One region of the Blautia sp. AM42-2 genome, then DNA from elsewhere that is predicted to be linked to it. Evidence: riboswitches for the same ligand, from Rfam matches in the RefSeq annotation. Region 1 holds a riboswitch; the other holds the start of a gene.
What was found. A riboswitch is a leader RNA that binds a small molecule or an ion and turns the genes downstream of it on or off. The one in region 1 is predicted to bind cyclic di-GMP.
Positions count from the first base shown of each region.

Region 1 (7,497 bases):
AATGCAGCCGTCAAACGGGAACGGAACAGCGGTTTTGCAATAAAAGCATCTACGCCTGCAGCCTTTGCTTCTTCTTCGATCTCGCTGAATTCATAAGATGTCAGTACAATAATGGTAATCTCTTTCCCTATCCGTTTCCGGATCTGTCTGGCTGTTTCAATTCCGTCCATATCCGGCATTTTCCAATCTAAAATAACAGCAAAGTAATCATTTTTTAGCTCATGATGTGCATAACAGCGCTCAACGGCTTCTCTGCCGGAGAGAACCCATTCGCCTGTAATCCCAATCTCCTTCAATGTGGCAACTGTACTTTCACAACATATCTTATCATCATCCACAACCAGAACAGGTAGATTCATCAGATTTCTGTCCTGTTCTTTTTCTTTTTCCTGAAGTTCCAGATAAATTGTTACTGTAATTTTAGTCCCCTTATGTAAGGTGCTTTCCACTTTAATATTACCATTCATCAGGTTCACAATATTTCTGCTGATTGTCATTCCCAGACCTGTTCCCTGGACTCTGGTTGTCCGATGGTCATCTGCGCGGCTGAAAGGATCAAACATGATTTTCTGGAATTCCGGTGACATACCGATCCCATTATCCTCAATCGTAAATTCATAGCATCCAAGTTCCGAAAATCCATTTGGCTTTTCCTCTATGGAAAAAGTAATATTCCCACCATCCGGTGTATACTTGATCGCATTACTCATCAGATTCACAAATACCTGCTGGATTCTCAGGCTGTCACCACAGACACTCTCATGTTCAATGTGATTAATGTGTATATCTAAATTGTGTTTATGTTCATCAATCACCGATTTTGTGAGTGTTATAAGATTATCCACCAGATCTGGCAGATTGAAATCCTCCTGTGCCAGCGTCATTTTTCCACTTTCAATACGTGCCATATCCAGCACTTCATTAATCAGCCCCAGCAGATGACGGCTTGATTTTGTAATTTTGCTGAGACATTCAATGACTCTGTCCTGGCTCTCAATATTTGCTCCTGCAATTGCTGTCAGGCCGACAATGGCATTCATCGGTGTCCGGATATCGTGGGACATATTGGAAAGGAATTCTGTTTTCGCACGGTTTGCATTTTCTGCAGACCGGTAAGCCTCTTTCAGTGCCTGACGGGATTCAATCTCTGCTTTCTTCTCCTGTGTCACATCCATGGATGCCAGCAATACCTTTACCAGCTTTCCATTCTCCCATTCTAGAGGAATATAAGAAGCGATCTTATAAGTCCTTTCATCCAGGCTGCAGTACTCAAACTTATAAATATCATTTTCACTTTTCAGATTCTTCCGGATATTTTCCGGTGCGATCAGGATGTCCATAGTTTCCAATGGTTCCAGTGTCTTATATTTTTCAAGAACCTGCATCTGAAAATCATGATAAAATCCCAGAGGTTTATATATCATCTGTCCATTCAGATTGTAGAATTCATATCTGTCATTTTCCAGATCACAGACAACAAACCGGTCAACCAGACGCACAATACTCTGAATTATCTGCTCCATGGAAGCATTATCCGCTGCCATCTGCAGATGCCGTGCGCTCTCTACCTTTGCCTCTGTGATATCACGCAGAAAGATCATGGCATATTCTGAATCCTCTATTTCGCCACGTATGACCACATTGCGGACCCATCGTTTTTCTCCATTCAGAGTGATACGGCACTCTAAAGCCAATTCGGTTTCCAGACCCTTCAGCCTTTCTGCAATATAACCACGGTCGTAAAAAGAGGATACCGCCTTCTTATCTGTCTCCACAACATAGGAATCCACAAAATGACGGATCAGTTCATCCCATGTATGACTCTGTTCAAAGACTGTCATCAGGGACGGTTCAACCTTAAAGGTATCAAAAGTATTCGCTTCCAGATTTACATAATACTCACACAGGTCTGCTTTCGTAAAAGCCCGGTGGAAAGCAGCAGATTTTTGTGCCTGCATGGCCTCTTTTTTTTCCGCATCAATATTAATAAAAATCCCGGCAATCCTGCTGGCAGAACCATCCAGACGGCGTATTACTTCTGCCGATGCCCGAAACCACTGGTATTGATTATCCTTCATTCTCATACGATACTCTACCTGGTATTTTATCTGGTTCGTCTTATCCTTAATTGCCGCCTGAAGCTGCACCATTACTCTTTCTTTATCCTGTGGATGCAGAAGATCTGACCAGGATTCCAGTTTATTCGGAAAGTCCAGAGTGTCATGATAGCCAAGCATTTTTCGGAATTCATGACTCCAGTTTGCATTCACAATCTCACTGTTTTCGTCACAGTCAAAATACCAGAAACCGGAACAGATAGCCTCATTGAGCAGTGTCAAATTTACATGATCCCAGTTGACCTGTACGGACATAACCCAGATCTGTCTGCCCGCCTCATCTGTTGCATCCTCTTTACAAAGCCGTACATTTTTCACTGTACCGTCTGCTGTAAGGATCTGTGCTTCCCCTGTTCCGTGAAGCTGCAAAAAACGGTCTCGCTCCTGTCTATCTTCCTCGTCATAAAAGAAGTTTCTCAATGAGCCTTTTGTCTGTTCCATGAAAGTATCGAATGTATATCCTGTACTATGCAACAGCAGATTATTCACAGACAAAATAGACAGGTTTTGGTCATAAGATCCTGTCATTATACCTACCCCGCCATTATTTTCCAGTGTTTTCTGTACGGCCTGTGACATAGCCTGTGTCTGTCCCGTTACAGCCTCACCTAAAGAATATATTTTGTCCTCATAATTTCCCATTTTATAAAAATCCTCTCTTCGTCTTATGCCTTCTTCATCCTGCTTTTATCTGTATACAAAAAACCTGTCCCTGCCAGTTTTCTTACTCATTTTTGCATACAAAAAGGACACCTGCCAAAATCTGCCAGTGCCCCTACTGTATCTCTTTATAACCACATATCCATATCATATAAAAGTTATCGGAATCTCTTCCGTTCTCATATCTTCTTCATATATGGAAATAGTAGCAACCGGCTGACATGGTCAAACTTTCTGACTTTAGCCCCTTCTGGCTTTGCGTCCCTGCTTTTCAGCAAGTTTGCCTTTAAATAATTTCCATTTATTCCAAAAATAAAATACCATGAAGTTTTTTATACGTCAATATTATAGGATAGAAAACCTGTATTTTTTTCAATGCCATCCCTGTACACCACCCGGATGTCCTCTTTGCTATGCACCACCACATGGTCTACCATGCTGATCCATAGCAATCCGTGCGTTCTGCATGATGAGTGCCTGAATCTGTTCTTCCAGAAGCTGACTTTCCTGCCAAAGTGCTGTCTGCTGTTGAAGCGTATTTTCACCGCCGGAGAGCAGGTTTCGGATAGCGCTGAGGTTATCCAGGACTTCTTCCTTATTGGCAAATTTCTCGTTAAGATTATCCACAAAGGCTTCCTTGATCAGTATCTCCTACAGAACGTGAAAAATAGGTACACGGATTTGAGAAGTTGCAACCACTACACACAATATTCACACAAAATTCTCTTTATGTTTTCAATTTTTATAGGCTTTGCCAAGTGAGCATTCATTCCTGCTTCCAGACACTTTTCTTTATCTTCTCTGAATGCATTTGCTGTCATGGCAATAATCGGGATTGTCTCAGCATCTGGATGTTTCAGTGACCGGATTGTTTTTGTCGCAGTAAGCCCATCCATTACAGGCATCATGATATCCATCAGAATTGCATCAAAATAACCTTCCGGTTTATCCTGGAACATTCTGACCGCCTGCAGTCCATCTCTTGCAACTGTCAGATTTGCACCTTCATCAGACAACAGCGTTTCCGCAATTTCTGCATTCAGTTCATTATCCTCCACCAGCAATAAGTTTAATCCGCTGATATCCATCTGTGCCGCTGTTTTCTTTACTGTATCTGGTGCAGGAGCAAGTTTAAACGGAATCCTGATAATAAAAGTTGAGCCAACTCCCTCTTTGCTTTTAACTTCGATAGTTCCACCCATCTTTTCAATCAGACCTTTTACAATCGCCATTCCCAGTCCAATTCCCTGCTGTGTACTTCTTGCATCCTCTCTTTCCTGCGAAAACGGCTCAAATATATGCTCCTGGTATTCCCTGCTCATACCAATGCCAGTATCAGTTATGGTCCACTCATATGTCGTAATTCCGTCAACAGCTTCTGTATAATCTGACACCGTTATTATCTTGCCGCCAATCCGGTTATACTTAATACAGTTTCCATAAATATTAAGAAATATCTGTCTTAAATGTACCGGACTTCCATAAATAAAAGGATATCGAAGGTCTTCCTTTTTTGCACGGAACTGCATCTGGATTCCTCTGTCTTTTGCCCGCTGTTCTATGATAGTCAGAACATCCTGACTTAATTCCTCAAAGTTGATGATTTCCTGCGTCAGAGGTACATTTCCATCTTCAATTTTGCTCATCTGAAGGATATCGTTAATAAGAGACAATAGATAGTCTGCAGCTACCTGCATTTTTCTGAAATTTTCCAGAACCAATTCCCTGTCATCAAAATGCTTCTCAGCAATCTTCAGCAATCCGATAATTCCATTCAGCGGGGTTCTCATATCGTGCGACATCCTGGAGAGAAAATCAGACTTGCTTTTATTTGCTTTCTTTTCACTTTCCAAGGCAATTGATTTGTGCATGAAGTCATTTTTATCCAGCATGAGATTCCAATGTTCAATGGTTCCGTTTTCCTTTATCACTTTCTGTCCACGATCCTCGATGTATTTGTATGTGCCGTCCTTACAGCGTATCCGGTAAATAGTAGCATAATGATCAGAATGAGTATATTGATTTAATGCATCTGCAAGTCCGACCTCCACGTCATCCGGATGAGCAAGGCCGATAATATTACCGCCAGAAGCGTCCAACAGTTCCTTTGGTGTTGCGTAACCGAGCATATTTGCAAATTGTTCTGAAACATATTTGAAAGAGTATTCCGGGTCATCATTGCTGATTTTGACGCCGCCGGGGATGGATACGGTAAATAACTCCAGCTGACTTTGCAGTTTTTTTGTCAATTCCTCGATCATAGCTGTATGCTTTTTCTCTTCATCCAGAAGCTTCGCATACTCTCTGTTTGATTTTTCCAGTGCCCGCTCTTTTTCCTCTAAGCGGTAATGTTCTGTACGGTCAAGAACATAATTGACTGCAATGACATCTCCGGTCTCTTCTTCCCGATACAGAGCCATGTGATCTTCTGCAAGCATAGGCTCAAAAGTAGCAGTCCTGGTCCAGTATCGGAACGATATATGACGTTCACCATTTGCAAAACGCTTTAACAGTCGTTCTCTGTCAAACTCGTGCAGAAAATCTTTAAGACCTTCCTCAGGTATGGTCAATGCCCATGCATCCACCAGACTCTGTAAGCTTGAATTTTCCGGCAAACCTAATTGTTCATTCAGATTATATTTTTTTCCATTAACTACCTGATACATGGAGCCACGTACGATATTCTTTGTGAGATTGATCACGCAGTATCCATCGGCAATAGCAAATACCGACTCTTCCAAAAAACGATTATTAATAATATCCTGACTCATACAACTTCTCCTCGTCAATCTTCTAGTAAGAATTATATCCTTATTTTTGTGTATCCGTCAATAAAAAAGAGTGTGGTAACTATTCAAATACTTAGTCACCCATTTCTCCACCAATTTCCATCGTGTACTTTGCTTCCATATGATATCCTGCTTTTTTCGCATATTGCATTTCTCCCTTCTGAAGTTTTCTTTTCCGTTACATGACTATAACAGAAATCAGGGAAATAGCGATTCATCAGATGTACCGAAAATACGAGGAGGAGATTGGGGATAGTTGACAATAGGGGAATATTGAGGAAAAAGAAAAGTCATGGCTTGTGCCATGACCTTTCAATTTTCATTATAAGGCTGAAACGGTACGGTCGTTCCGTCCGTTTTTGTGCTGTCCAGAACGTAACCCTCTTCTCCGGTCGCCGTGTTGTACTCCGCCTGCGGATTCTTTTTATCGCTGATTTCAAAGATATACTCATTTTCTGTCGGCTGGTCCAGTCCGGCCTGGTGTATTACGAAACCTGCACGAATCGCTGATGAGATCGGATTGTTTTCATCGCTGTCCTCAAAGCCGATATCGGAAAGATAGATGTCGGTGGATTTTCCATTACTCCGCAGGAACAGGCTGGTTTTATAATAATCGCTGTAGTCGCCTCTTCCAAACAGATTCGCCACCAGATTGGACTGGTTTTCCGTTCCGTTTGTGAAGCCGAGCACTTTCTGAAAACCTCCGCTGATCCGGTTCGTCGATACCGGATTGAGCTGGCCGGAAAAGCTGTCCAATACGGCGGCAGAACCATAAACACCATCGTAGGCATTGCTGATCTGCAGATTGATTCCTGCTCCGGCTGCCATACGTACTTTTGTCGTATGACGTCCCGTGTTGTACACATACCAGGCATATGTGGAAACAACAACCGCACCCAGCGTAAGAAGCACTCCGATCGTTCCTGCTGTAAAACGGTATCTGAGGCTTTTTTTATTTATCTGATTTTTTTCTGTTTCCATGGAACTTCTGAACGCTCACCTCCTGGTATCATTACAAATATGCACAAAAATTCATTTTTATATTACCACGAAATTTTTTACTTTGCAATGCACATACCTTTTCAGACGCTGCTTTTCTTGTTTCCTTTTTCAGAAAATTGCAACCAAAGGGGCACACCTGAAAATTTCTTTTCAAATGCGCCCCTTCGCTTTCTTTTCTTCTGTTTTTCTGTCAGATCAATCCGTAATGCTCCATCGCCTTTGCCACGCCGTCCCGCTCGACGGTATCGGTTACGTACTCTGTGTACGGATCCAGAATCTCATCATGTTTTCCAAGCGCAATGGTGTGTGCGCCGCACCGGAACATGGTAAGGTCGTTGCTGCTGTCGCCAAATACGTATGCATCTTCTTTCTCCAGCTGAAACTGTTTCAGCGCATAGTCCACAGCTGTTCCTTTGCTGCAGCCGTGCGGAACGATCTCGTATACACCGCCGCGGCGATCCATGATATCAAACTCCTGCTCAAATTCACGGTACATACGTTCTATATCAGACTGTGCATCGGTTACGATACAAAATTTATCGTAAATGATTCCTTTTGTCTCCGCTGTCTCTGCGAGTCCGATTCCGACAGCAGCGAAATAGGCACGGGTCTGCTCGACCTCCCGAAAACGGGATACCTCCGACGAAAAATAAACATTATCCGTTCCCTCCAGAATCATGCCGATCCTGCACTCCTTTAAAATAACCGGGATTTCCTCACAGCGCTTTTTCGGAATCGTCTGATGCATCAGGATTTCGCCGTCCCGGCGCAGATAGGTCCCGCAGCCGCACAGAAATCCGGAAAATGGAAGCTTTTTCAGCTCCTCGGGCAGCTCCGACCAGGTGCGGCCGGTATTAATAAACGTAAGATTTCCTTTTTCCGCTGTCTTTTTCAATGCATCGAGCGCGCTCTTCGGAATTTCTTTTGTA
Region 1 is NZ_QUIM01000003.1:197,877-205,373, reverse strand. Features, by position in the region: gene DW915_RS06250 (response regulator) at 1-2,759, opposite strand, end outside; cyclic di-GMP riboswitch class I at 2,982-3,072, opposite strand; gene DW915_RS06245 (hypothetical protein) at 3,189-3,404, opposite strand; gene DW915_RS06240 (hybrid sensor histidine kinase/response regulator) at 3,476-5,548, opposite strand; gene DW915_RS06235 (hypothetical protein) at 5,879-6,547, opposite strand; gene DW915_RS06230 (Cof-type HAD-IIB family hydrolase) at 6,759-7,497, opposite strand, start outside.

Region 2 (7,497 bases), on a different contig from region 1:
TCGGAGCTGGCGGTTAAATCCTTCGATGGTGTTGGTCGTATAGATCAGGCGTCGGACTGCTTCTGGATACTCCCGCCGGTGACGATTTTCACCAAATCCACATCTTTAGTTTTTTAATAACTTTTTAGTTTTTGATGCTGTAAACTGAATAACCGGTCCTGAGATAATGATCGTTACGATTGTACATATGCCAAACTTTCCCCCCAGCAAAACTCCGGTAAGTACCATAACAATATCCAGTATCATCCGCACTGCTTTTACCTGCCAGCCGTTCTTTTCCGCAAGAGAAAAGGTTAATGCCTCGTAAGAACCACGTCCCAGTGAAGCTGCCGCATAAACTCCTGTTCCGACTGCAAAAAGCATGACTCCCAGCAACATAATCAGTGCATTCACCCACAAATGCGTACTGTACACATGTGCATTTGCAAACAAATCAACACAGAGGCTATACACAAGCTGATAAATAATCGTACCAATATGTATCTGTGATCTGTCATAGAAAAATGAGAACACAATCATAATTATGGCTACAATCAGAGATGCCATGCCTATACTTATATGAAATGTCCTTGAAATCCCCTGCCACAAAACAGCAAGGGTTGCCCCTCCAAATCCCGCATACAATGCAAGGGTAATGCCATATGCTGCTATGATCGAACCAATCACAATGATTATTATTTTTTTCGTCCATTCTGTTTTACTCATTGTTATAGCCTCCTTTTATTTTTATTTGAATTCTTACTACGCATTTTATCTTTATACTATAAATGAGCAAGTTCGTGATTTTGCATAAAAGAAAGACACCTTGAATTCGATTGTGTTGTATAATGAAAGTGACCAAACCAACATTTACAGCATTCACGAAAGAAGGTGTCTCCTGCAAATACTATACATCATTCAGCATTCATATACAACCAGTTTAAAAAATTAGATTTATGCAAATCGTATTCTAATGCCAACTCCTCCGGTACAGTCCTATTTTCTTTGTGACTGTTGGTACGTTTCTGAAAAAATAATCAACACCTTTGCCGTACAAGGATTTCATACCATTGGTGCTTTGAAAACAAATCGTTTGCTGTACCCGTCAGGAATGAAAAAGAAGCTCAGCGAATTGGCTGCCGAATTATCCGTGACACATAAAAACTTTGATCTTGTGACAGTTAAAGGCAGAAACTCTTCCTTAACCCCGACCATGAGCACACTACCCGCCTGACTGAATTTTATGGCATTGTCCATAATATTCGACAGAATCCTTCAAATCTCCGCTCTGTAGTTTATTCATACCCAGCACATCATTTACCAGAGACACCAGATATTTCAGGGATTCCATTACCTTTTCTCTGATCTTCTGCTGCATCTGTGGATCATCTGCGTACTGATTTCCATTTCCCTCTTCTACCTTGTGGGTTTTATGATGTTCCAGGCACCTAATCCAGATTCTTTTGTAACGTATCGATCAATTCTTCAATAATTATTGGCTTGGATAAGAATCCATCCATACCGCATTCCAGAACTTTCTTTCTATCCTCATCAAAAGCATTAGCAGTTATGGCAAGAATGGTAATTCCCGACAGTGCCGGATCAGTAAGCGCACGGATCTGCCTGGTAGCCTCATATCCATTCATTACAGGCATCTGCACATCCATCAGTACCAGATCATAATCCCCTGGTGTTGAATTTTTAATTTTCTCCACTGCCTCTGCTCCATTTTCTGCTGTATCAACCAGGAATCCATATTCTTTCAAAATTTCCACTGCAATTTCACTGTTCAGTTCATTATCTTCCACAAGAAGTATACGCCTGCCTCTGAAATCTAAATCTGCTGCCGGAAGAATCTTATCCTCTGCCTGGGCCTGTTTCTGACCGATGGCAGCCATCAGAGTCTCTCTGATATCTGACATAAACAGAGGTTTCGCGCAGAATGCAGTCACTCCTGCAGTTCTGGCTTCTGTTTCGATATCTGACCAGTCGTATGCAGTCAGAATAATGATCGGCGTATTGTCATCAAGACTGCGGATCTGACGTGTAACTTCAATTCCATTCATATCCGGCAGACGCCAATCGATGATATAAGCATGAAATGCATCCCCCAGCTCCATTGACTGTCGTGCACGGAGAACAGCCTCTTTACCCGAGACTGTCCATTCCGAACGCATTCCAACCTTTACAAGCATCTTTGTTACACTGTCACAGGTGTTAAAGTCATCGTCTACAACCAATGCCTTAAGACCCTCTAGTTCCGAAATCTTCTCTATGCGATGATGCTCAGGCTGAGTCCGAAATGGCAGACGGACTATAAACTCGGTGCCTTTGTCCTGCTCTGTCTGAACCTCAATAGTACCGCCCATCATATCCACGATGTTCTTGGTAATGGCCATTCCAAGTCCCGTACCCTGAGTCCTGCTGACTGTAGAAGTCCGCTCCCGCTCAAAAGGAGAAAAGATCTTCTGTACAAATTCCTGACTCATTCCAATTCCGTTATCCTTTACCCGAAATTCATACAGTTCGCTGCCTTTTGCTTTTCCCGGGTACTGTCTGAGACGGACAGAAACGGTTCCGCCTGCCGGAGTAAACTTAACCGCATTTGACAAAAGATTCAGCAGTATCTGGTTCAGCCGCAGTTTGTCACAATAGACATCCTCATTCGTAACATCCATGGCATCCATATAAAGCTCCAGCTGCTTCGCATGAATCTGTCCACTGATGATCGTCTTCAGATCATGAAGCACATCCGACAGACAGACTTCTGTTTCTTCCAGATGGATCTTTCCGCTCTCAATCCGGCTCATATCCAATATATCATTGATCAGTGAAAGCAGATGCTTACTGGAAGAAAGAATTTTGCCCAGATAATCCTGAACCCTTTTTTTGTCATCAATATTACTTACAGCCAATGTTGTAAATCCAATAATCGCATTCATTGGTGTCCGGATATCATGGGACATATTGGAAAGAAAAATACTCTTCGCCCTATTTGCAGTCTCTGCCGCATGGACTGCCTCAGAAAGAGCCTGGTTCATTTTCCGGTCAGAGGTACGGTCTGACATAACCAGAATATATTTCTTTTCCCCGTTTACCTCACTTCCCATTGCAATATTATGAAACCAGCGCCTTTCCCCTGTCTTCCGATGTATAAATTCACAATCCCACTCCTGCTGTTCATGAACCGGAATTTCTTTCAGATGATTCTTCTGCGAGTCTTCAGAATCTGCAGGGTGCAGTTTTCTTAAAACACGAATATCCTTGCGAATCTGTTCTACTGTAATACCCAGCAGTTTTTCCGCATTAGGGCTGACGTAATCCGTCTGATATGTTTGGGCATCCAGCATCAGGAAAACGTCATCCACATTCATTGAAAGCTTTTGAAACAGCTCATCACGGTACCGGATCTCCACATCCTTTCTTCTGAGATTTTTCCTGTTTTTCTGGATAATAAGACTGATAAAAAAGGCAGCAATGCAAAGTACAACAGCTCCAACAAGAAGCATCGTGGTAAACTGCAGATTGTTCATACTGGCATTGACAATATCAGCCTGGACAAGTCCCAGAAACATCCAGTCCTGAATATCCGATTTTTCATAGACCAGATAATAATTTCTTCCATCCAGATTCAGCAACATCGCATCAGTACGTCCCGCTTTAAACTTCTCCAAAAGGACATTGATCTCTTTTTCAGACATATCAGAATACCTACTCAGAAAACCGAAGAAATTATACACGTTCCCCCATAACTCGGAAGAATGATCAATCACAACACGACCATCCGGATGAATAATAAAACTCTGGGCATTTCCATCAAAAGCAGAAATATCCAGTACATCTACGATATCAGAATTTTCATAAGCAATGGCAATCGCATCATATTCAAATCCCTGATAAATTCCATGCGCCTTAGGTGTGGCAAAAACAAGCAGCTGGGATTTTCCGGGAACTGCTGCATTCGCTATCACATCATTTCCCTGCCGGATATCCTCTTCAATATTTTCCTGTAATCCAAGATACCCGGTTTCACCTGTCGCCATCTTGTAGTCACCGTCAGATGATAGAAAAAAGAATTCCAAAAAGCCTGCATCTTCCTGCGCTTTCTTTATATAATCACGGATCTCGTCTTCACCGGAAATATTCTGCAGATTCTCGCCCCAAATATGGAGGTAAGTCAGGTTCTTATTTGTCAGTTCTCTCAGCATCTGATCAGACTGATGAAGAACTTCCGTCAGATGAGAAACACTTTCCTCGTAAATAGATTTCGACATAAACTTATAATATCGGAAAACAGCCAGAACAACTCCTATAAAGAGAAGAAGAAAAGCAACTATTCTTAATCCTTTTTTCCTGACAGGTTTCTTTCTATTTCTATTATAATTCTTAACATCCATTTTTCTCACCTCAGGGTTATGTAATCTTCAGGTTCTGCAAGAACGGCATTACCACCTGAAACATATGCTGTCCAGGTATCTTTCACAGATGTAGCTCCTCCATCAAATATCATATTTTCATCTACAGGATAAGTTTCCATATGCTGCGGTGTGGCAAGACAGGTCACCGTGAAAGTATCCTCATCCCGAACTGCCTTTCCATCCTTTGTAACTTTACTTAATGTATAGCCATCTTCCGTTTCATTAATTTCCACAGAAATACCACTAACCACTGGCAAAGAGCCACGGTTAAACGGAATAAATCCTCCCTCATAGCCTTCTACAAAGTTTTTGATTATTTCTTTCAGCTCAGCCCCACTCATCTTGCTGCTGTAAGCCGCCAGACCATTTGGCATGATCATGTCACCTGCCATTTTTTCTGTGTAACCGGCTTTCAGCACATTTCCCGTAAAGCTGTTTCCGGTTGCGATCAGCACATCTGACCCATAGATGCCACGTAGCGTGTTTGCCATAACAGAATATGCTGCATTTCCTCCACTGCTGTGGAAACGGTTGGAATACGACTTCTGTGAATCCAGCACGATATCCTCAGAAGCAGTTTCTTCCTCAAGAAGCTGAGAATTAAATGACTGGTATGCCTGCCCTGCATCGTATTCTCCTGAGATCATTTTGGAAACCACATCCTTGGAAACAGAGAAAAAGTCACTTGACGCAATACGGATATACATATGGTTTTCTTCGATCACAGGTTTTATATCTTTCAGATATTCCGTAAGCTGCATATCCACCTCCTGACTGTAGCTTAACAGATCCTGTCCATCACTAATGATCCTGTTCTGCGCATCCTCTGAAAACATTGTATCCAGTACCTCCATTGCTTTCTTTCTGCGTGTTTCATCCTTTGTCAGATCACGGTTTAAGGCCACCTGGAAATATGGCGTAGTCATAATCCACTTTTCACCGTTCTCCTGAAAGAATGGAAGAAATGTTGTGTTAATGCCCTGATCCTGGAACATTTTTACACCGAAAGAACTGCCAAAGTACATGGCAAGCTTGCCACTTTTGTACATCTCAACAACATCATCATAATTCATATTCAAATCTTCCTGACTAAGCCCTGTATCCTGAATAAACTGTTCCATACGTTCAAAAGCCTCTGGCCAGACGGTATCGTCCAGACCTTCTCTCTTTGTATTTTCCGAGTCACTGTAGACCGTCCGCCACTTGCGTCCTTCCACAGAAGACAACTCTGATATAGACAGACCCTGCAGTGTTTCCATACAGGTATAATCATAAGAATAGTCTGCCGTAAATCCACTAACACCCACTTTGTCAAATGCCTGGCAGGCGGAAACAAAACTCTCGTAATCTGTTGGCAACGGGATATCATATTTTTCAAAAAGGTCTTTGTTCACTACAAAACCATGGGCATCTGCACACACAGGAAGCCAGTTTACGCTTCCATCCTCGTTCCTGAAATTGCTGAGGTAGGTATCATAGACAGCACCTGCCGCATTGGTTGTGGAAAGATCCATCAGACTGTCTTTCAGGGGACTTGCATCATGCAGGGAAAATCTGCAGCAGGTTATAATATCCGGCAATCCACCGTTTTCATCAAGGAACTTGTAGAAATCCAAATCATTATTCCCTACAACAAACTCGACATTGATATCCGGAAGCTGTTCCTGGATATATGGTGCATATTTTTCATACAGGTTTGTGCTCCATAAATATACTGTGATTGTTTCTGCATCTTCTTTTTCCGCACTCTTCCCGCCACAGCTTGACAGAAGCGATACGGCTGTCACCATCACTAAAAATACAGACAAAACCTTGCTCCATTTTTTCTTTTTCATTACAAGTTCTCCTAATAGAATTGTTATAGTCACGTCTATGAAATAACACCGTAAAAAAGCACTGCCAAACAGACAGTGCACCTCATTTCATGCAACTGGCTGCCATTTTACAGGCCCTGTAGCTTTGCGTCCCAGACTTTCATCTGGTTTGCCGATCGTCCTTTTTAAGCTTTTAAACTTATGCAAAAAACTGATTTTATTATACTATGGCACTCTACTGTACACAAGAAAAACATTACCATTTTAACCTTCAAAAGCAAAAAAAGAACAGCCGATACATATACTCGAACTGTTCTTCTACTTCCGAAGTCCACGCAGCATTGCTTTTAGTAGAAATCTATCACAATCATAAACGAGTTCCTCTTCAAGAACTTTACGAAAGGGCCATGGCAAAAGCTAAATGCCGCTCTGCTTGATTTTTCTGCCTGTCTGTATCATACTGGACTTATTAACAGACAGGGAGGAATTTAAACCATGGATGCAAAGCTTATAGAGGAACTCAGACAAAAATACATCAAAAATCCTCCAGAGGGAATGACATCCAATCTGGTCAAAAACATGACAGACTCTGACCTTTTGGATATGCACTATTTTCTTACCGAGGATGATGACCTCGATGACGATGAATTTGAAGAAGGTTTTTACATCGACTTCTTTTAATCTATCGTCTGTTTTCTATGCCCGCTTTTGTGCGGGCTCTTTTTATCAAGAGTTCGACGAATGTCGAACTTTCCTATTATATAAAAAGAAAAAGCCGCTGACACGTTATCTTCTAACGCATCAACAGCTTCTGTCTTGCTTTGTTTCAGTGTATTATTCGGTTTTGCAAAGGTTTATTTGCTTTCAGCATTCTCCCTGATACGGTAATAATCATCCATATCAATGCCTATTTTTACCTTGGCATCTGGTTTTCGTTTGCCCAAAAGGCACACAGTCTCCACATGTGTTGTCACTAACATAGGAACACACATCCTTTACCTCGTCTACGATATGGGAACACATTTCTTTCGCTTTTTCTACTGCTTTTGATTTCTTCCCAAATCGTTCTTTTGCGTTTCCAATTTCATTTTTGAATCCTGTTTTATATACGAAAATGATTTTATAGGGATCTTTCTCTCCATTTTCATCGTAACCACCGACAATAACTTTTTCGATGATACTTTCAAATATTCCTCTGTCAAATTCTTCTAAAATCTGATTTTTTGACAATGCTTTTCTAAAATCTGCCAGTCTTCTTTGCAAGCTGCCTTCATTGTCATATTGTT
Region 2 is NZ_QUIM01000002.1:288,796-296,292, reverse strand. Features, by position in the region: partial or broken gene DW915_RS04470 (transposase) at 1-72, opposite strand, end outside; gene DW915_RS04465 (YczE/YyaS/YitT family protein) at 106-705, opposite strand; gene DW915_RS04455 (hybrid sensor histidine kinase/response regulator) at 1,428-4,376, opposite strand; gene DW915_RS04450 (ABC transporter substrate-binding protein) at 4,382-6,232, opposite strand; cyclic di-GMP riboswitch class I at 6,320-6,395, opposite strand; gene DW915_RS04445 (hypothetical protein) at 6,707-6,892, shown strand; gene DW915_RS04440 (recombinase family protein) at 7,112-7,497, opposite strand, start outside.
Region 2: it holds a riboswitch for cyclic di-GMP, as region 1 does, so the genes downstream of both, DW915_RS04450 (ABC transporter substrate-binding protein) here and DW915_RS06250 (response regulator) in region 1, are expected to answer to the same signal.